DNA from 4 places in the Comamonas sp. wu1-DMT genome. Region 1 is predicted to be linked to each of the others. Evidence: predicted binding sites of a transcription regulator. Region 1 holds the regulator's gene; each other region holds the start of a gene.
What was found. The regulator sigma-54, encoded in region 1, starts transcription at its own class of promoters, with help from an activator protein. The targets are predictions, from matches to a motif close to TGGCANGNAANCTGCTTT.
Positions count from the first base shown of each region.

Region 1 (4,948 bases):
TCTGCACCGCGACCCCTATGCGGGCTCGCTGCGCTATCACCTGGCCGTGCTGGCGCCCAACGACGACCGCTGCATGATCGAGGTCGACGGCCAGCCCTATAGCTGGCGCGAAGGCGAAGGCGTGATCTTCGACGAGACCTTTATGCACTGGGCCGAGAACCGCTCGGAAGGCAACCGCATCGTGCTGTTCTGCGATGTGGAGCGCCCCATGACCAATGGCTTTGCCCAGTGGCTCAATCACTGGCTGGGCAAGAACGTGGTGGCCGCCGCCAGCTCGCCCAACAACGAGGGCGATCCGCGCGGCATGATCAGCAAGCTGTTCAAGATCTCGTTCTATGCGGGCAAGTACCGCCGTGCCTTCCGCGACTGGAATCCGACCTTCTACAAGATCCTCAAGTTCGGCCTGATGATCGGCGTGCTGGTCTGGTTTATCTGGTGGTTGGTTTCTTGATAACACCCTGAGCCGCTACGCGCCTTCCCCTGGCCGGGCGCCCCCAAGGGGGACGGCAGTATCGCCGCAAGGGCGACTCTTGCTCGCTGCCCCTTACTTGAGGAATGCCTTATCAAGGCTCCCGCCCTAAATACAGAACAAGAAAGCCGCTGTGTGATGCATCAGCGGCTTTCTTGTTTCTGCGGTGCCCTACAGCGCCTTGCGCAGCGTGGTCGTCGGTATCTTGAGCTGCTCGCGATATTTGGCGACGGTGCGGCGCGCACACTCAATGCCCTGCTCCTTGAGCATGTCGGCCAGCTTGGCGTCCGACAGCGGCTTCTTGGCATCTTCGGCATCGACAAACTGCTTGATCAGCGCACGCACGGCCGTGCTGGAAGCACTGCCCCCGGTTTCCGTGCCCAGGCCCGAGCCGAAGAAATACTTGAGCTCAAAAGTGCCCTGGGGCGTGGCCATGTACTTGGCCGTGGTCACGCGGCTGATGGTGGACTCGTGCAGGCCCAGCGTGTCGGCGATATCGCGCAGCACCAGCGGGCGCATGGCCAGCTCGCCATGCACAAAGAAGTTCTTCTGCCGCTCCACGATGGCTTCGGAAACACGCAAGATGGTGTCGAAGCGCTGCTGGATGTTCTTGATGAACCAGCGCGCCTCCTGCAACTGCTGCTGCAGCGCCGCATGGCCGTCGCTGTTCTTGTGGCGGCGCAGCACGCCGGCATAGATGTCGTGCACGCGCAGACGCGGCATGACCTCGGGGTTGAGCTGCACGGAGAAGTCCACCCGGCCCGAGCCGGCCCGCAGCGGGCGCACGATGACATCGGGCACCACGATATGGCGCTCCACATCGACAAAGCGACGCCCCGGACGCGGCTCCAGCCTGGCGATCAGGGCCATGGCTTCGCGCAGCTGTTCCTCGCGCGCGCCGCACAGGCTGGTGAGCTTGCGCAGATCGCGCCGCGCCAGCAGGTCCATGGGCTGGGCACAGATGGCCTGCGCCAGCAGCAGCCGGCTCATATGCGCCTCGGTCGTGCCCTCGTCCTCGGCCGTGCGGATCAGATCGCGCAGCTGCAGCTGCAGGCACTCGGCCAGATCGCGCGCGCCCACGCCCACGGGCTCCAGACTTTGCAGCAGCTTCAGCGCAATGGCAAAGTGCTGCTCCAGCTCCTCGCGCTCTTCCAGATCGTCGCCGGCCAGGCTCTGCGCCAGCTCCTGCAGGGAATCCTCGAGATAGCCGTCGTCGCTGAGCGACTCGATGAGAAAGCGCAGCGCCGCCATGTCCGCCGCGCCCAGATGCAGGCTCAGCGCCTGACGGTGCAGAAAGTCGGTCAGGCTCTGGTGCTCGCGCGCCAGATCGATGGCATCGGTTTCGTCGTCGCCATCGCGGTTGCGCGTGGAGCTGCTGGCCGAGGGCGTATCCCACTCGCTGCTGGATTCGCCGCCCCATTCCCCGTCCTGGCCGTCCATGCCGTCGGCCTCCCAGTTCAGCGTTTCCGGAGTCTCGGCGCTTGGCGTTTCCGCTATTGTTTCAGCAGCTGTTTGCGTTTGCTTCGCATCATTTTCAGCATGAATACCATCTGAAGTGCTGTATTCACTGGCGCTAGCAGCTACATCTACAGGAGCATCTCCCACAGTTTCGGCCTCATCGCCCGCACGTTCCAGAAAAGGGTTGTCGACCAGCATCTGCTCGACTTCCTGCGCCAGCTCCAGAGTGGAGAGCTGCAGCAGCTGAATGGATTGCTGCAGCTGCGGCGTAAGCGATAAATGCTGCGAAACGCGTAGCGAGAGACCTGGCTTCATCGAGGCGCGGCCCCCAGACAATCATTGCAAACGCGCGCAGTGCTAAGGGTTTGCCGCCGGGCCGCCCCAAGGCAAACCCCGGCGCAGCCGGTCAGAACCCCTTCTGGGGGCAGCGACCACACAAAGTGAGGGAGCGTGGGGGTCATCACATTCTGAAATGTTCGCCCAGGTAGACGCGGCGCACATCGGCGTTCTCCACGATCTCCTCGGGCGTGCCTTCGGCCAGCACATGGCCGTCGCTGATGATGAAGGCGTGGTCGCAGATGCCCAGCGTCTCGCGCACATTGTGGTCGGTGATCAGCACGCCGATGCCGCGCTCCTTGAGGAAGCCGATGATGCGCTGGATCTCGATCACCGCAATCGGGTCGATGCCGGCAAACGGTTCGTCAAGCAGAATGAAGCGCGGTTGCGTGGCCAGGGCGCGGGCAATTTCCACGCGACGGCGCTCACCGCCGGACAGCGCCAGCGCCGGCGACTGGCGCAGATGCTCTACGCGCAGCTCCTGCAGCAGGCCGGTGAGGCGCTTTTCGATCTCGCCCTGCGTCAGCGTCTTGCCCTGCTCGTCCTTTTGCAGCTCCAGCACGGCGCGCACATTGTCTTCCACGCTGAGCTTGCGAAAGATGGAGGCTTCCTGGGGCAGATAGGACAGGCCCAGGCGCGAACGCTGGTGAATCGGCATGCCGCCCACTGGCTGGCCGTCGATGAAGATCTCGCCGCCGTCGCTGCGCACCAGGCCCACGATCATGTAGAACGATGTGGTCTTGCCCGCACCGTTGGGGCCGAGCAAACCGACCACCTCGCCTTTTTGCACGGACAGGGACACATCCTTGACCACCTTGCGGCTGCCGTAGGACTTGGCCAGATGCTTGGCCTCCAGGCGGCTGTCGGACTCGCCGCTGCGGCTGCTGGAGAAAGTCGGCTCGCTCATTTCTTCTCGTCGGCTTTCTCACCGCCCAGCGTCATGCTCTGGCGCAGCTGCGTGGCAGGTGTTGCAGGCTTGGGCTGTGCCCCCGGCGTGCCGTCCTTGGGCGCCATGATGGCGCGCACACGACCACCCTGTCCCACGGAGGAACTCGGCAGGCCGCCGCTGGTCTTCTGACCATCGACGGTATAGACGTCGGTGATGTTGTTGTAGACGATGATGGAGCCCGTGACCTGATCGCTGAGCTGACCGCCACGGTAGCGGCGCATCTCGCCACGACGGATGAACTTGACGATATCGGCCTTGCCGTCGTACTCGATGACTTCGCCTTCGCCCTCGATGAACTCCTCGGGCTGACCGGCCACGGTATCGCGCTTCTGACGGAAGAACGCTCGCTTGCCGGCCTCGGCCTTGATCACACCGTACTGATAGCCCTCGGCGTCCTGCCGCACATCGAGCTGAGCACCGCGCAGCACGATGGAGCCCTTGGTCATCACCACATTGCCAGTAAAGACACTGGTCTGCTGCAGCTCGTCATGACGCAACGCATCCGCCTCGATATTCATGGGCTTGGCGCTGTCGGCTTTTTCGGCATGGACAATGCCGGTCGCTGCTGCCAGGGCGCAGGCCAGCGCAAGAGGTAGGAGTGTTTTTTTCATGGAAGGCACGTTTCTTGCATCCATTGTAGTCATTCCCTTTTTGCAACTTGCGTAAAAAACACCCACAAAAAAGCCCGCACGGCGGCGGGCTTGTTGGGCGTCAAACGTCACTGACGTCTGCCGGCTGATCTCAGGCCTTGCGACTGGAGGCGACCAGCGCATTGACCACGCGCAGCACATTGTCCATATTGCCGGCCTTGGTGCCGTCCGTGTAGTAGCGGCCGGCCACACCCATGGCGGGCACGCCTTCCACGTCATATTCGTTTTGCAGCTGAGCGGCCTTGCGCGCCTGGTTGGCCACGGTGAAGGAGTTGTAGACTTCCTTGAACTTGGCCAGATCCACGCCCTGCTTTCCGACCCAGTCAAAGATGGCGTCGTCGGTCTTGAGCAGATTGCGATCCACGTGGATGGTGCGGAACACCTTGGCGTGTAGCTGGGGCAGCAGGTTCATGCCCTCCAGAGCGTAGTAGAGCTTTTGCTGGGGCACGAAAGAGGCATTGAAGGCCACGGGCACGCGGCGCACCACCACATCGGCAGGCTGGGTCTTGGCCCAGGCTTCGAACTGGGGCTCGAAGGCATTGCAATGCGGGCAGCTGTACCAGAAGAACTCGACCACCTCGACCTTACCGGCCGGCGCGCTCACGCTTGCGGGCTTGCCGAGCTTGATGTAGTCCTTGCCTTCCTTGGGCGCAGCGCCCTGGGCCCAGCTGGAGGAGGCACCCAGACTCAGGGCACCGGCAGCAGCTGCCGAGGCAGCCAGAGAGAATTCGCGACGTTTCATCTAAACAAACTCCTGTATCAGGTCTGCAGTATCAGAGCCAACAGGCCCAAAAAAGTTCAGCTTTGTCAAAACTACCAATGGCACAAGCCAGAGACCTCAAGCAAGGGCCGCCCCGCAGCTAAGCTGCAGTCCCCCGGCGCGCAGTGCCTCAGGGGTCTTGTTATCTGGCCGCGCGCACCAGAGTCGAGTCCACGCCCGCACCGTCGAGCTTGCCCTTGAGCTGCTCGGCGTCGTCACGCTTGCTGAACGGCCCCACGCGCACGCGGAAAACGGTGATGCCATTCTGCTCACGCTCGCTGATGCGCGACTCCCAGCCCAGCATGGCCAGCTTGGCACGCTGTGCC
Region 1 is NZ_JBANEM010000003.1:353,439-358,386, forward strand. It holds gene V8Z78_RS07655 (aspartyl/asparaginyl beta-hydroxylase domain-containing protein) at 1-451, shown strand, start outside; gene V8Z78_RS07660 (RNA polymerase factor sigma-54) at 641-2,242, opposite strand; gene lptB (LPS export ABC transporter ATP-binding protein) at 2,388-3,170, opposite strand; gene lptA (lipopolysaccharide transport periplasmic protein LptA) at 3,167-3,823, opposite strand; gene V8Z78_RS07675 (thiol:disulfide interchange protein DsbA/DsbL) at 3,954-4,604, opposite strand; gene V8Z78_RS07680 (SPOR domain-containing protein) at 4,765-4,948, opposite strand, start outside.

Region 2 (4,948 bases), on a different contig from region 1:
TGCTGGCCACCTCGAGCGAGCGCCGCAGCACCATGGCACCCGGCATTCCCACGCTCAAGGAGCTCGGCGTGAACCTGGTCGGCACGGGCTGGAACACCTTGTTCGCGCCGCAGAGCATGGCGCCGGCCACGGTGCAGCGCCTGTCCCAACTGGTGCAGGAGGTGATGAAGGAAGCCGACACGCAGCACAAGTTCGCCGCCTCCAACCTGGTGCCCGTGGTCAGCAGCGCGCAGGACACGGAAAAAATGCTCAAGGCCTACCGCGCGCAATGGGCGCCGGTGGTTCAGCGCTCGGGCTTCAAGCCCTGATATTTGAGGAGCATCTATCGCTTGCTACCAAATATTTCCAGCATCAAATCCATCCAGAATTCTTGCATAACAAGCGATAAAAGCTCCTTTTTTTGAATGTTCCCCGATCTCCCATGACCGACTCCCGCCCCAATCTGATCTTCATCCTGGCCGATGACCTCGGCTATGCCGACCTGGGCTGCACCGGTGCGCGCGATGCGCACAACAACGCCACCGACGTCTCGCCACGCCTGGACGCCATGGCCGCCCAGGGCCTGCGCTTCACGCGCGGCTACTCCAACTCCTCGGTGTGCTCGCCCACGCGCTTTGCGCTGGCCACGGGCCGCTGGCAGTACCGCCTGCGCGGTGCGGCCGAGGAACCCATCGCCAGCGTACATGGCGACAAGGTGCTGGGCCTGCCGCCCGATCACCCCACGGTGGCCTCGCTGCTGCGCGATGCCGGCTACGCCACGGCCCTGGTCGGCAAATGGCACCTGGGCTACCCCCCGCATTTCGGCCCGCGCCTGTCGGGCTACGAGGAGTTCTACGGCTTTCATGCCGGCGGCGCCGACTACTTCGCCCACTGCGACCCGCGCGGGCGCCCCGACTTCTGGATCAACGAGGAGCCGCACACCGAAGACGGCTACCTCACCGATCTGCTGAGCCGCCGCGCGGTGGACTTCGTCAAGCGCCAGACGGCCGACCAGCCCTTCTATCTCTCGCTGCACTACAGCGCCCCGCACTGGCCCTGGCTGACGCGCGAGGACCGCGCCGAATCCGAGCGCCTGCAAGGCATGGGCAAGCATATCGACGGCGGCTCCATCGATACCTACCAGCGCATGATCCATCACATGGACGAAGGCATAGGCTGGCTGCTGGATGCGCTGGAGGAAAAAGGCATGAGCGAGAACACGCTCATCGTCTTCACCAGCGACAACGGCGGCGAACGCTTCTCCAATACCTGGCCCTTCGTGGGCCAGAAGATGGACCTGCTCGAAGGCGGCATCCGCGTGCCTTTGCTGGCACGCTGGCCGGCGCGCATGACGGCCGGTGCCGTCTGCGACACGCCCAGCCTGACCATGGACTGGTCAGCCACCTTCCTGGCCGCCGCCGGCGTAGCCGCACATGCCGACTATCCACTGGACGGCATCAGCCTGCTGCCCCTGATGCAGGATCAAAGCTGGATGCCCGAGCGCGACCTGGCCTGGCGCATGAAGCACCGCGAGCAAAAGGCCTTGATACGCGGCGACTGGAAATATCTGCAGATCGAGGGCATCGAATACCTGTTCCACATCGGCAACGACCCGCGCGAGCGCGCCAATCTGCGTGATCGTGAGCCCCGGAAACTGGCCGAGCTGCGCAGCGCCTGGGAGCGCTGGAATCAGGAGCTGCCGCCGATTCCGCAGGAAGCCAAGGTCTCGCTGGTGTTCACCAAGGCAGACCTGCCCCAGGCCAGCTTCTGAATTGCGGCCGCCCCCCAAGCCCATCGCCCAGCCGATGGGCTTTTTCTTTGCCTGCGCCCAGATAAAGAGCATGTGCTCACTTTCAAATCCCCTGATTGGTGCAAAAAGCCGGGGAAAAGCAGAGCCATGGCGGTGCACAGCAAAAACGCACCATCTTGGTGCAATGGATTCCAGCTAGCACCCAGGTGGCGAAAGTTGCGCTCAGCGATTGTGAAAACTCGTAGCTTTTTGTACTGGCAGCTATGGCCCGCTGCCTGTTCTGGGGCTTTGGACAGCGAACCGCGCCGCAGCCGCCGCAGAGACTGGCACGGTCTGTGCTTTGAGAGTTCATCCGAGATTTTTGCCACGAAATTTTCAAACCGGAGGAACCCTGAATGCCTAGTCCCGCTGCAAGCCGTTTCAAGACTTTCGCCAAGACTGCCGCCCTGGCCTGCGCCGTTGTCGCCCCCATGTGGGCCCATGCCCAGCTCTCCGCCAACGTTGCCCTGACCACCAACTACAAGTTCCGTGGTCAGGATCAGGACGCCAGCCGCACCAGGGCCGTCAAGCCTGCGCTGCAAGGTGGTTTTGACTACACGTTCGGCGACAGCGGCTTCTACGTCGGCAACTGGAACTCTTCCGTGGACTGGCTGCCCGGCAACTCACTGGAAACCGACTTCTACGGCGGCTACAAGTTCAAGGCCGCCGATGTGGACTGGGACGTGGGCATGCTGACCTATGTGTACTCGGGCAATGCCAACGGCAACACCACCGAGATCTACGGCTCCGGCACCTACGGCCCGTTCACGGCCAAGTATTCGCACACGGTGTCCAAGGACTACTTCGGCTGGGCCGGCGCCAAGGCGGGCTCGGGTCTCAAGGGCCGCAATACCGGTTATCTGCAGTTCTCCTACAGCCAGGAAGTGATGCCCAAGGTGACACTGAAAGCATCAGTTGGTTACACCCATTTTTCCAGCGACATCAAGGACCTGGGCGTTCCCAACTATGTGGACTACAGCGTCGGTGGTGCCTATGACCTGGGCGACGGCTTCTCTGCAGCAGCTGCGGTGACCGGCGCCAACAAGAAGGCCTACTTCGGCGATGTGAACAAGGCGCGTCTGATTCTGACGCTCTCCAAGACTTTCTAATTTTTCAGGAGCCCGTCATGAAAATGGTGATCGCCATCATCAAACCCTTCAAGCTCGACGAAGTGCGTGAAGCTCTTTCCCAAATCGGTGTTCAAGGCATCACCGTGACCGAAGTCAAGGGCTTTGGCCGTCAGAAGGGCCACACCGAGCTGTACCGCGGTGCCGAGTATGTGGTGGACTTTCTGCCCAAGCTGAAGATCGAGGCCGCGATTGCCGACGATCTGGTCGATGCCGCCATCGACGCCATCGAGGGCGCAGCCCGTACCGGCAAGATCGGCGACGGCAAGATTTTTGTGCAGGCGCTGGAGCAGTCGATCCGTATCCGTACAGGAGAAACCGGCGACGCGGCCCTGTAAAGGCCCAGTCTCTCTGGAACCGTTTTGAGAAAGATTGCCATGATCAAGAAACTATTGAGCGCAGGCCTGGGACTGGGCCTGCTGGCTGCCGGCGCCACCGGCTTTGCCCAGGAAGCTGCAACGGCTGCCGCCGCAGCAGCACCTGTGGCCGAAGCAGCGGCCGAGGCCGTTCCCACCCTGAGCGCCGGCGATACCGCCTGGATGCTGACCTCGACCATGCTGGTGATCCTGATGGTCATCCCCGGCCTGGCGCTGTTCTACGGCGGCCTGGTACGCAGCAAGAACATGCTGTCCGTGCTGGCACAGGTCTTCGTGATCTTTTCGCTGATCACCGTGCTGTGGGCCATCTACGGCTACTCGCTGGCTTTTGGCGGCGAGGGCAAGTTCTTCGCAGGCTTCGACAAGCTGTTCCTCATGGGCATCACGCCTGACACGCTGTCGTCCATGCTCAAGACCATCCCCGAATACGTGTTCGTGGCCTTCCAGTCCACCTTCGCCGCCATCACCGTGGCGCTGATCGTGGGAGCGTTTGCCGAGCGCATCAAGTTCGCGGCCGTGATCGTGTTCTCCGTGCTGTGGTTCACCTTCAGCTACATCCCCATGGCCCACATGGTGTGGGGCGGCGGTCTGCTGGGTGCCGATGGCGCGCTGGACTTCGCGGGCGGCACCGTGGTGCACATCAACGCCGCCGTGGCCGGCCTGGTGGGTGCCTACATGCTGGGCAAGCGCATCGGCTTCGGCAAGGAAGCCCTGCCTCCTCACAGCCTGACGCTGACCATGGTGGGCGCTTCGCTGCTGTGGGTGGGCTGGTTCGGCTTCAACGCCGGCTCCGCCGGTGCCGCCAACGGCATTGCCGGCCTGGCCTTCATCAACACCATCCTGGCCACCGGCGCCGCCGCCATCTCCTGGATCGTGGCCGAAGCGCTGCTGCGCGGCAAGGCCTCCATGCTGGGCGCCGCCTCGGGTGCCGTGGCCGGTCTGGTGACCATCACCCCCGCCGCCGGTTTCGTCGGCCCCATGGGCTCCATCGTCATGGGCATCATCGCCGGCCCTCTGTGCTTCTGGGGCGTGTCTGGCCTCAAGCACCTGCTCAAGGTTGACGATGTCTGCGACGTGTTCGGCGTCCACGGTGTCGGCGGTATCCTGGGTGCCATCCTGACCGGCGTGTTCTGCGCCAAGGGCCTGGGCGGTATCGAACCCGAGGGCTACAACATGGCCCATCAGCTGTGGGTGCAGGTCGAGAGCGTGCTGGTGACCATCGTCTGGTCTGGCGTGGTCTCCTTCGTGGCCTACAAGATTGCCGATCTGACCGTGGGTCTGCGTGTCTCGGAAGAGTCCGAACGCCAGGGCCTGGACATCACTTCTCACGGTGAGGTGGCCTACACCCGTTAAGCGGCAGGCTCTTCGCTAGTTCAGTTTCATTACGTTGCCCCGCAGTGCGAACTGCGGGGCTTTTTTATTCACGCCTGCTTTTCAAAAAAATCAAAGACCAGGCCTTCCTGCCCCGGGGGCGCCCCGGCTACCATGCAGGCCATGGATTCAGCCACCAGCCAAATCAATCAGCTCGGCGAGCGCATTCGCGCCGCTGCCAGTGACAAGACCCCGCTGCGCATCTGCGGCGGCGGCAGCAAGGACTTCTACGGCCTGCGTCTGCAGGGCGAGCCGCTGTCCACGCGCGCGCTCAGCGGTATCGTCAGCTACGAGCCCAGCGAGCT
Region 2 is NZ_JBANEM010000006.1:44,607-49,554, forward strand. It holds gene V8Z78_RS10600 (Bug family tripartite tricarboxylate transporter substrate binding protein) at 1-308, shown strand, start outside; gene V8Z78_RS10605 (sulfatase family protein) at 422-1,750, shown strand; gene V8Z78_RS10610 (TorF family putative porin) at 2,125-2,877, shown strand; gene glnK (P-II family nitrogen regulator) at 2,895-3,233, shown strand; gene amt (ammonium transporter) at 3,273-4,625, shown strand; gene glcE (glycolate oxidase subunit GlcE) at 4,758-4,948, shown strand, end outside.
Region 2: V8Z78_RS10610 (TorF family putative porin) is a predicted target of sigma-54. The motif match lies at 2,054-2,071, and genes of this name have one in related genera.

Region 3 (4,948 bases), 230 kb from region 1:
ACTCGCGCTGGCGCACGGCGGCAATGCCTGCTGCGGGGTTGGCAAGGCATTCCACAATCGCACGGTTGGTGGCGCGCAGGAAGGCGGCCACGACCTGCGGCTTCTCGGCGATCAACTGGCTGGACGCGAGAATCGCATTGCCATACAGATGAACGCCTGCATCGCTGTAGCGCAGTATGGAAAGCTCCTCGGGCTTGAGGCGCGCAAAGAGCGACACCGCCGAGTCATGGAAATAGGTGGCGGCATCCACATCGCCACGCACCATGACGTTGTCGCGTGCCGAGAACTCCGTCGTCGACCAGGCAAACAGATCGGCGGGCAGATTCTTGCGCCGCGCCACCATGGGCCAGGCTCGGCGCGTGGACTCCACTGCCGCTGCAGCCACCTTCTTGCCCTTGAGACTTGCGAAGTCCGAAGTGATGCCTCTGTCCTTGCGCCCGATGATCACAAAGGGCGCGCGGTTGTAGTACTGGTAGACGGCCTGCACGCGAGGTGTGCCGGCGTTCTGTGCATTGAACTCGATCAGCGAACTGATATCGCCCAGTCCGAGCTGGTAGGCACCACTGGCGATACGTGTAATCGAAGCCACCGAGCCCGACCCTACGTCCAGACTCACTTCCAGCCCCTCATCGCGGTAGTAGCCGTTTTGCTGGGCCAGAAAGAACGGCGCCGTCTGGCCGTTGACGCGGAAATCCAGCGTGAATTTCAGCGGAGTCAGCGACTTGCCCTGGGCATGAACCCAGGGTGCGCCGCAAAGAGGCAGGGCGGCAAGAAATTGGCGACGTAGCATGGTGGAACTCTCAGGTCTCTGGCGACAGGAACGCCAGCAGCTGCCGCTGCTGACAGGACTTGAGCAATTTCCGGGCACTGCACGCGGATGCAGGCTGAACGCTTCTACTCGTTCAACCTTCTAGCAATTGGCGTGCCTGCTTTGGGTTGCGCCTCGCCAGGTATCAACAAAGTGCATGCAAAAGAGATGGATGCATGGATTCATGCATGGCAATGCACCAGATTGAAGCCATGCACCAAAACCAAGAGTGTCAGCGCCCTGGTAAATGGCTGGCACGCTGTTTGCTGCACTCAAATCAAGAGTAGAAGCGTTCAGCACGGTGCTCTGACCTTCCTCCGGTCAGCAGCTTCGCGGGTCATTGCTCTTGAAGTGGGTGCGGCACACAGCCGCGCCTGGTATCCACACTTCAGATGCCCGCACCAAGCCTCACTGGCAAAGCTGGTGTCTGAAGTCATCGCAAGAGAAATTCTTATGCAGACCATGACCAGCCACTCTTACAGCCTTGGCGAACTGGACAAGGAAGCCCGCATGGGCGGGCAAGGCGCAGAAACCTCGGCGCGCGAAGTTCGCGTCATAGACATCAGCGACTTCGAGCAGCGCAAGCAGGAGATTGCCGAGCAGATCTGGAGCGCTTCGATAGAAATCGGCTTCTTCCAGGTTTCCGGCCACGACATTGCCCAGGCCGATATCGACGCCGCGTTCGGTAGAGCCGAGCAGCTATTCGCCTTGCCGCCCGAAACCAAGTCGCAATGGCCGCTATCGCGCAATGCAGGCTGGGAGCACAAGGCGCAGATTCGCCCTTCCACGCGCACTCCCGACCAGAAAGAGTCCTATCAGGTCACACGCCCGCGCATGCAAGGCTTGTGGCCCAGCGAGCAGGAGTTGCCCGGCTTCAAGCAGGCCACGCTGGCTTTTGAGCATCAATGCTGGCAGGTTGGCATGCAGCTGCTGTCCTGCTTTGCCTACAAGCTGGGCTTTGACGATGAATTCTTCACCCGCGCACATGACCCCGCCGTGCCCAGCTACCAGAGCACGCTGCGCATGCTGCATTACTTTGCAGTGGACCCGGCGCTCAAGGACGAAATCGGCCTGTGGCGTGCAGGCGCACATACGGACTTCGACTGCCTGACGCTGTTGTTCCAGCGCGCCGGCCAGGGTGGGCTACAGGTGCTGCCCGGCAAGGAGGCCGAGACCCAGCAATGGACGCCCGTGAAGCCCGTGGATGGCGTCATCACCTGCAATATCGGCGACATGCTGATGCGCTGGAGCGACGACCAGTTGCCCAGCAACTTCCACCGCGTGCGCAACCCTCAGCCCCATGAGTACCAGGGGGCCCGCTATAGCCTGGCCTTCTTCTGCCAGGCCAATGAGGATGCGGTGATAGAAGGGCCGGCCAAAAAATATCCGCCCATCACAGGGGCGGAATATTTGCGTCAGCGCATCAGCGCCAATTTCTCGAACAGGTACTGACACCCCCTGAGCAGCCCTGCCGCTTCCTCCAAGGGGACGACACCTTCGGGGCGGCCCTTCCTCGGTGTCCCTGGCTGGGGGGCACCAGTTTCCAGCCCCCCGTCTCTGGTGCAGTGTGATGTGGTCCGAATTGAAACGACAAAGCCCCGGAGCCCGGGGCCTTGTCGGCGATCAGGGGTGGCGCGGATCAGCGCAGCGACTCGATGAGATCGATGTACTGCTGCTTGGCCTCATCCGGCGTTGTGCCTTCCAGCTTGGCCCAGGCATCCCACTTGGCGCGGGCCACCATGTCGGTGAAGCTGGGCTTCTTGGCTTCGTTGTCACCCTCGGTCGCCTGCTTGTACAAGGCATAAATCTTGAGCAAGGTGGCGTTGTCGGGACGCTCGCCAAGCGAGGTGGAATTCTTGACGGTCTCTTCAAACCGGGCGTTCAGATCGGACATGAAAGGTCTCCTGGGCTTTAATAGTCGAGGCCAGTGTAGCCAAAAATCCGGAAAATTAGAACGACCGTTCTTTTTATTTCACAAAGTACTGCAACGCCGGCAAGCAAGCAGCCCTTTGCGGCACGCACTCCCTCAAATCCGCCTCTTCGTGATTCGCCTCGCGGCAGCAGCAACGGACTGCCTTCAGAACATCATGCGCAGACCCGCATCAAAGCCCAATGCGCTGCGTGGCTGCATGCCGGGGCTGTTGCTGTAGGCCGGTTGCGGCATGATGACCGGGCTGCTGACGGCCAGCGGCGTCACCCCCATCACCGCAGGATTGTTGTGTCCATTGCTCACGCTGATGCGCGACACCGTGGTGTAGAGCGCCGTGCGTTTGGAGAGGTTATGCACATAACCCAAGGCCAGCTTGTTCACCGATGCGTCGCCGGCTCCCTGCCCATTTTTGAATTGCACCCTGGCCACCGACGCCCTGAGCTGATGCAGTCCGACAGGGATTTGCACACCAGCCAGAAGCCCGTCATAGCGGTCTGTGGCCCGCACATCGCTGCGCGCATTGCGCACCTGCGACCACTCGCCCAACACACGGACCGGACCGAAGTTGTACGAACCTCCCAGGTTCAAGGACTTGATGGTTTCCTTGCGGCCGTTGAAAGTGCCCAGCATGCTTTCGCCATAGCCCAGCGCAATATCGGTGGGGCCGCTGGCCCAGCCAATGCGCCCACCGGCATAGCGGCCGCGCCTGGCATCATTTTCCGGGAAGGCATACATCAGCTGACCATAAATTCCGCCCAGCCCTGTAGGCAGGTGGTAGCCGATGGAATTGTTGGCGCGCAGATAATTGTCCGTGCCTGCCGACAAACCGTTTCCCAGCAAGCGTTCGGGCAGCGTACCGCTGGTCTGCGTACTCAGCGCACGGTTGATGGCCAGGTTGCTGCTGACCACCGCCAGCAAATTGACGCCCACGCCGTTGACGGAATAGGGATCAAAGGCCCAGTCATTCAGAAACGACGGTGTGTGATCACGCCCAAGGCGCAGCTCGCCCCAATTGCCCGCCAGGCTGACGGTGGAGCGTCGCCCAAAGTTCAGCGCGCCGCCGCCCGTGTCGTTGGTCACTGGCGCTTCCAGCCACATGCTGGCAGACATTCCAGCACCCAGATCTTCAACGGCACGAACACCCAGACGGCTGGCCAGATTACCCGAGGGTGACAGCGCCCATATACCTTGGCTGGCCGTGCGGCCGGAGCCATCCCAGGAATTGCTGCGCACCATGTAGCGGCTGACGCCCGCATCCATGACACCGAACAGCGTCACCGATGACTGAGCGCTGGCCAGGCTGCTGGCGGACAAGGCAAAAAGACTCCAGATATAGCGTGAAATACGTGGCATTTCATGTCTCCTTTTCGTTATGAATTCGCGGTATTGATCCGCGAAATCACTCTAGAAAAGGAAGGCTGCAGCTCTTGTGCAGTTGATGCCATTCATTGCTTATTTGGTGCCATGATCCCAAGGTGAAATCCCTAGGAATGTCGCCCTGCCGCATGGCCAATGTCAGAAAAAAAAAAGCCGGCGCCTTGGGAAAGGCACCGGCACGGATTTTCGCAATGGTTTTACCCGCCCAATATTTGCGCCCAGCAGCTCATGGCACAAGTACCGTGGCCCCCACAGTCTTGCGCGCTTCCAATGCACGATGGGCTTGTGCCGCCTCGGCCAGGGCAAACTCCTGCTGAGGCTCGCTCACGATGCGCCCCGCCAGCACGTGCTCAAACAGCTCTGCAGCCATCTCCAGCATATGTGAACGGGGCTGGATGTAATGCATCATGGCCGGCCTGGTCATCCAGATCGAGCCTTTGGCGGCCAGCAGCGATGAGTCCACCACCACGGAGCCGGAAGAGGTTCCGTTGCTGACCAGCGAGCCACGCGGCTGCAGGCAATCGAGCGAGTCCATCAATGTGTCCTTGCCTACCGAGTCGTAAACCACGGGAACGCCCTTGCCTGCCGTGATTTCCTTCACTCGCTCGACGATGTTTTCACGCGAAGTCACGATGGTGTGCGCGCATCCGTTCGCCCTGGCCAGCTCGGCCTTCTCATCCGTGCTGACCGTACCAATCATGTTGACCCCCATGGCGCGAGCCCACTGACAGGCAATCAGGCCTACGCCTCCGGCAGCAGCGTGATAGAGAATGGTTTCACCGCCCTGCAGCGGATAGACCTGCCGGAACAGATACTGGGCCGTCATGCCTTTC
Region 3 is NZ_JBANEM010000003.1:122,436-127,383, forward strand. It holds gene V8Z78_RS06545 (ABC transporter substrate-binding protein) at 1-790, opposite strand, end outside; gene V8Z78_RS06550 (isopenicillin N synthase family dioxygenase) at 1,262-2,260, shown strand; gene V8Z78_RS06555 (acyl-CoA-binding protein) at 2,448-2,702, opposite strand; gene V8Z78_RS06560 (porin) at 2,886-4,091, opposite strand; gene V8Z78_RS06565 (quinone oxidoreductase family protein) at 4,342-4,948, opposite strand, start outside.
Region 3: V8Z78_RS06550 (isopenicillin N synthase family dioxygenase) is a predicted target of sigma-54. The motif match lies at 1,061-1,078, and genes of this name have one in related genera.

Region 4 (4,948 bases), 160 kb from region 1:
CTGCGCTCGCTCAGTGCTCCCGTGAAGGCCCCGCGCACATGGCCGAACAGCTCGCTCTCGACCAGGTTGTCGGGCAGGGCCGCGCAGTTGATGCTGATCATGGGCTTGTCGGCACGGCCCGACTGCGCATGCACTGCCTGGGCCACCAGCTCCTTGCCGGTGCCGGTTTCGCCGGTGACGAGCACGCAAAGATCGCTGGCGGCAACCAGGGCAATGTCTTTCTGCAACTGGCGCATGACAGGGCTTGCGCCCTGCAGTCCGCGCTCCTGCGGCGCGGCCGCTCTGGCCGAGCCGGTGGCGCCGCGCGCGAGCTGGGACAGCTGGTGCACGCGCTCGGCCGTGGCCACGGTGGCTGCGGCCAGATTGCTGAAGGCCTGCAACATGGCCAGCGCCGCGGGGTCGGCGAACCGGCCCGGCTCCAGTGCGTCCAGCGTTAGCAGACCCCATGGCAGGCCGCCCAGCTGCAGCACGCAGCCCATGCAGTCATGCACATGCAGCTCGCTGATGGCCTGGCCTTTGTGCGCCACCAGCCCGTCATAGGGATCGGGCAGGGGACTGTCGGGTTCGAAGCGCATGGCCTGGCCGGCCGCCAGCAACTGGGCAAAGCGCGGATGCTCGCCCAGGCGAAAGCGCCGGCCCAGCGTGTCCGGCATCAGACCGTCGATCGCCATGGGGCGCAGCCATTCGCCTTCGAGCTTCAGCAGGGCTACGGCATCGGCGGGCAACAGATTGCGCAGTGCGGCCAGCAGACGGCGCAGACGTTCGCGCTCGGACAGGTCCTGGGCCAGATCGGCGATCAGCGGGCTGACGGCGTTGAGAATGTGGGATGTTGTCATAACGACATCGGATGGTGTCAATGAGACAGCAATTGATGGATGTCATATTGACGCATGTTTTTGCAAGCCATTGTTCTGCAATGGTCTTGTTGCTGGCACGCCGTTTGCATTTATCCGCTCAAGCCTTGCAGCTGGCAAGGCAGCAACCAGGAGATTTGCATGCTTACCGAACGTCAACGCGAGATCGTCAAGGCCACCGTGCCGCTGCTGGAAACCGGCGGCGAGGCCCTGATCACGCATTTCTACCAGACCATGCTGGGTGAGTATCCCGAGGTGCGCCCGCTGTTCAACCAGGCGCACCAGCAAAGCGGTGCCCAGCCGCGAGCATTGGCACATAGCGTGCTGATGTATGCCAAGAACATCGACCGACTGGAAAACCTGGGCAATCTGCCTGCGCAAATCATCAACAAGCATGTGGCGCTGCAGGTACAGGCCGAGCATTACCCCATCGTCGGTGCCTGCCTGCTGCGCGCCATTCGCGAGGTGCTGGGGGCAGAGATCGCCACGGATGAGGTGATCGCCGCCTGGGCCGCCGCCTATCAGCAGCTGGCCGATATCCTGATCGGTGCGGAGCGCGCGGTGTACGAGCAGACTGCGGCAGCCGAAGGCGGCTGGCGTGGTGCGCGTGCCTTCAAGCTGGTGCGCAAAGAGGCCGAAAGCGCCGAGATCACGTCCTTCTATCTGGAACCCGTGGACGGCGGCGCGGTGATTGCCCATCAGCCAGGCCAGTACATCGGCCTGCGCGTGGTGGTCGACGGCCTGGAGCAGCGCCGCAACTACTCGCTGTCGGCGCCTGCCAACGGCAAGAGCTATCGCATCAGCGTCAAGCGCGAGGCCGGCGGCAAGGTCTCCAACCATTTGCACGACCAGCTGCATGTGGGCGATACGCTGGAGCTGTTCCCGCCTGCCGGCCATTTCACCTTGCAGGCCAATGCCAAGCCCCTGGTGCTGATCAGCGGCGGTGTGGGCATCACGCCCACGCTGCCCATGCTGCAGGCCGCGCTGCCCACGGGGCGCGAGATCACCTTCATCCACTGCGCACGCGATCGCGGCGTGCATGCCTTCCGCGAGAAGATCGATGCGCTGGCTAACAGCCACGAGCAGCTCACGCGCCGCTATTGCTACGACCAGGCGGACGCGGGCGACGAGGTCGATGCCCAGGGCTTGCTGAGCACTGACCGACTGGCCCAGTGGCTGCCCGAGTCGCGCGATGCCGATGTCTACTTCCTGGGCCCGCGCGGCTTCATGCGCAGTGTCAAGCAGTCGCTGCGCGAGCTGGGCGTGCCCGAGGCCCAGGTGCACTACGAGTTCTTTGGTCCTGCGGAAGCTCTGGCTTGAGCGAGCTGAATGCTATTGAATAAATAGCTTTATGCGCTTGGTGTGAAAGGGGGAGAGGCTGAACAGGCTTGAACTCAAGCCTTCAGTCTCTTCCATGCACTATGGTGTGAATGATTTCCCTGCCATCCAGGATGCGGCTGACACCATTGAACCAGCGGCAGTCGGTGTGGATGTTGGCGTAGTGATCCATCCAATCCAGCGTGATGGGTGAAATGCAAACCAGACGCTGGCTCTGCAGACCAGCATCAAACACTTGTGCGCGGAACTGGCTCAGGTTGGCGGGGCAATCCATCTCTTGAGCAAAGCACTGCCATGCAGCATGCAAAGCCGTGGCGTCTGCTGCGCGCAATCGTGTTTCAGGCTCGGAGGCTTCCGCGGGACTGGTTTGCCAGTCGCTGATTTGCCCCTGCTGCAGGGTGGCCTTGACGCAGTGCCCTGCATCGCCGAAGACCAGCGCTTGAGTATCGCTCAGGCTGTGTACATAGAGTCTGTTGGACTCTGGCACTTCTGCGGCAAAGCGTTGCAGCAGCGGTATGTCCATCCCTAAAACGAAGCTGCTGCAAAGCGCGGGCTGTACAGCGATGGCTTCGGGTCGCAGCACCTGCTGCACCCAGGTTTGCCAAGGCAGCGCAAGCCCGGGCATCAACCATCCCAGCTCGCCCTCCGTGATTCTGTGTCGCAGCCCGGCCTCTTGCCTTTGTCCATCGGCGATCTGGCTGCGAGAGTATGGCCGCACGGCATTCAGCTCACGCTTGAGCTGGCGCTTGTTCAGGCGTTGTGCGGCCACGGGGACTGGGTTTAGCGGTAATACGCTTCGACCGTACCCTTGAGCTTGATCAGCAGGGGCTTGCCCTTGCGGTCCAGGGTCTTGCCGGCGGGCACCTTGACCCAGCCCTCGCTCACGCAGTATTCCTCGACGTCAAAGCGGTCCTTGCCGTTGAAGCGGATGCCGATGTCGTGCTCGAACACGGCGGCCACATGGTGGGGGCTGCGAGGGTCAACGGACAGATGGTCGGGCAGTTCGGGGCGTTGTATGTCGGTCATATCGTGCGGATCCAAAAATGCCTATTGTCCTCTGCTTTGCTGGCTAGTCCGGTGAGCTCATGCCATGAGTCTCTGCTTTTCTTCCTGCGTGAAAACAAGCTGTTGGACTACTTTTGTCAATTCCTGGGGTTATTGACTGCCGCAAATGTTACCTGTGCGTGCGCCAGATGGCCGGTTCGGTTTTACATGTCTGCATACAGTTTCCGCTGAGTCGCTGCTCATGTGTGTCGACGGTGACTTTTTGTGTTGGTTTGTGTTGTCACCCCGAGAGGCCCAAGGGAAGTTCGGGTTGATGAAAACCCGAATTGATAAGGCAGGAACAGCGTGAATGTCCAACTCTGTATGTGGATGTAGCGTAACGGCTGTACAGCTTGTTTGTTTGCTAAATGCAACTTGGTTTTCAAAGTTTAAAAGCTATGAAAACGGTAGTCGAAGCTTCACTTCCAAACCGAAAAATGAGCTCTCCGAAACAGCGCCCCGAGCTTGTGCAGCCCGGCGCGCGCAACACAGGAGAGTCTGATGGATACAGCCATCCGCACCAAGGCAGGCTTGGTTTTTCTGGGGCCACTCACTACAGCCGTCCCTGAGTCAGAGCGATCTGTCTCCTATCAGGATCTGGATGCGCTGATGCACTCCGGTGTACAGCCGCAGGGCATTTATTTGCGTGCCGTGCCGCACCAGGTCTGGCGCAAATGGCTCAATCGCACCCGCCAGAGCGACTGGTGGAGCCTGCCGGTCTTTGCGGAACCGGCGCTGCGCGACGCGCAGCCGTACGTGGATGCGCTGTGCAGCGTGGAGAGGGCACATGAAGTCACCGAGGGCATGGCCTTGCGCCGCCAGATGCTGCCCGATCCTGGCGATGTGCTGGGGCTGGAGGAGCGTCTGCTGTACTTCCTCTACGAACGCGGGCCGCAGACGGGCTTTCGGCCGCTGCTCGACCGCGACAGCGACCAGCTCTACCGCTATCCGGTCGCGGAGCAACTGGCCTGCGCACAGGAGAGCGTGTCCCAGGCGCTGGAGGAGCTGCGCCGCCGCGGGCTGCTGCGCTCCGAGGGGCTGGTGGACCGCACCCGGCTGTGCTCGGGTTGCGGCTCGGCGCACATCCATTTCGTGGACGTATGCCCGCATTGCCAGAGCCTGGACACCCGACGCGAGTCAATGCTGCACTGCTTTGCCTGCGGCCATGTCGGCGCCGAATCGCAGTTCGTTGAAGGCGGTGCGCTGGACTGCCCCAAATGCCATGTGCATTTGCGTCACATCGGCGTGGACTACGACAAGCCGCTGGCCCAGTACCACTGCCGCAGCTGCCAGCGCTCATCGGTCGATTCCATGGTCCAGGCGCGCTGCCTGGACTGTGCGCGCACGAGCACGCCCGACGAGCTGGAGGTGCGTGAAGTCGCCACGCTGATGCTGAGCGCCAGTGGGCGTCAGGCTGTGCGCAATGGCGGAGTGGGCGAGGCCTACCCGCCGCTGAAGGCGCGCAACTATGTGGACCCGCAGGGCTTCAAGCGCATGTTGGGCTGGGCCAGCGACATCCAGGCGCGCAACCCGCAGTTCAGCTTCCACCTGATGCGCATGGAGCTCGAGCACAAGGGGCTACCGGCGCAGCAACTCAGCCCCTGGCAGATCACCGAGCTGCTGGACGAACTCGCCGTGCGCCTGAATGCCCAGCTGCGCGAGTCCGATCTGATTACCCGCGTGGACGAGCACAGCCTGTGGGTGATCCTGCC
Region 4 is NZ_JBANEM010000003.1:190,837-195,784, reverse strand. It holds gene norR (nitric oxide reductase transcriptional regulator NorR) at 1-836, opposite strand, end outside; gene hmpA (NO-inducible flavohemoprotein) at 996-2,174, shown strand; gene V8Z78_RS06835 (hypothetical protein) at 2,257-2,961, opposite strand; gene V8Z78_RS06830 (DUF3297 family protein) at 2,973-3,218, opposite strand; gene V8Z78_RS06825 (TackOD1 domain-containing metal-binding protein) at 3,738-4,948, shown strand, end outside.
Region 4: hmpA (NO-inducible flavohemoprotein) is a predicted target of sigma-54. The motif match lies at 930-947, and genes of this name have one in related genera.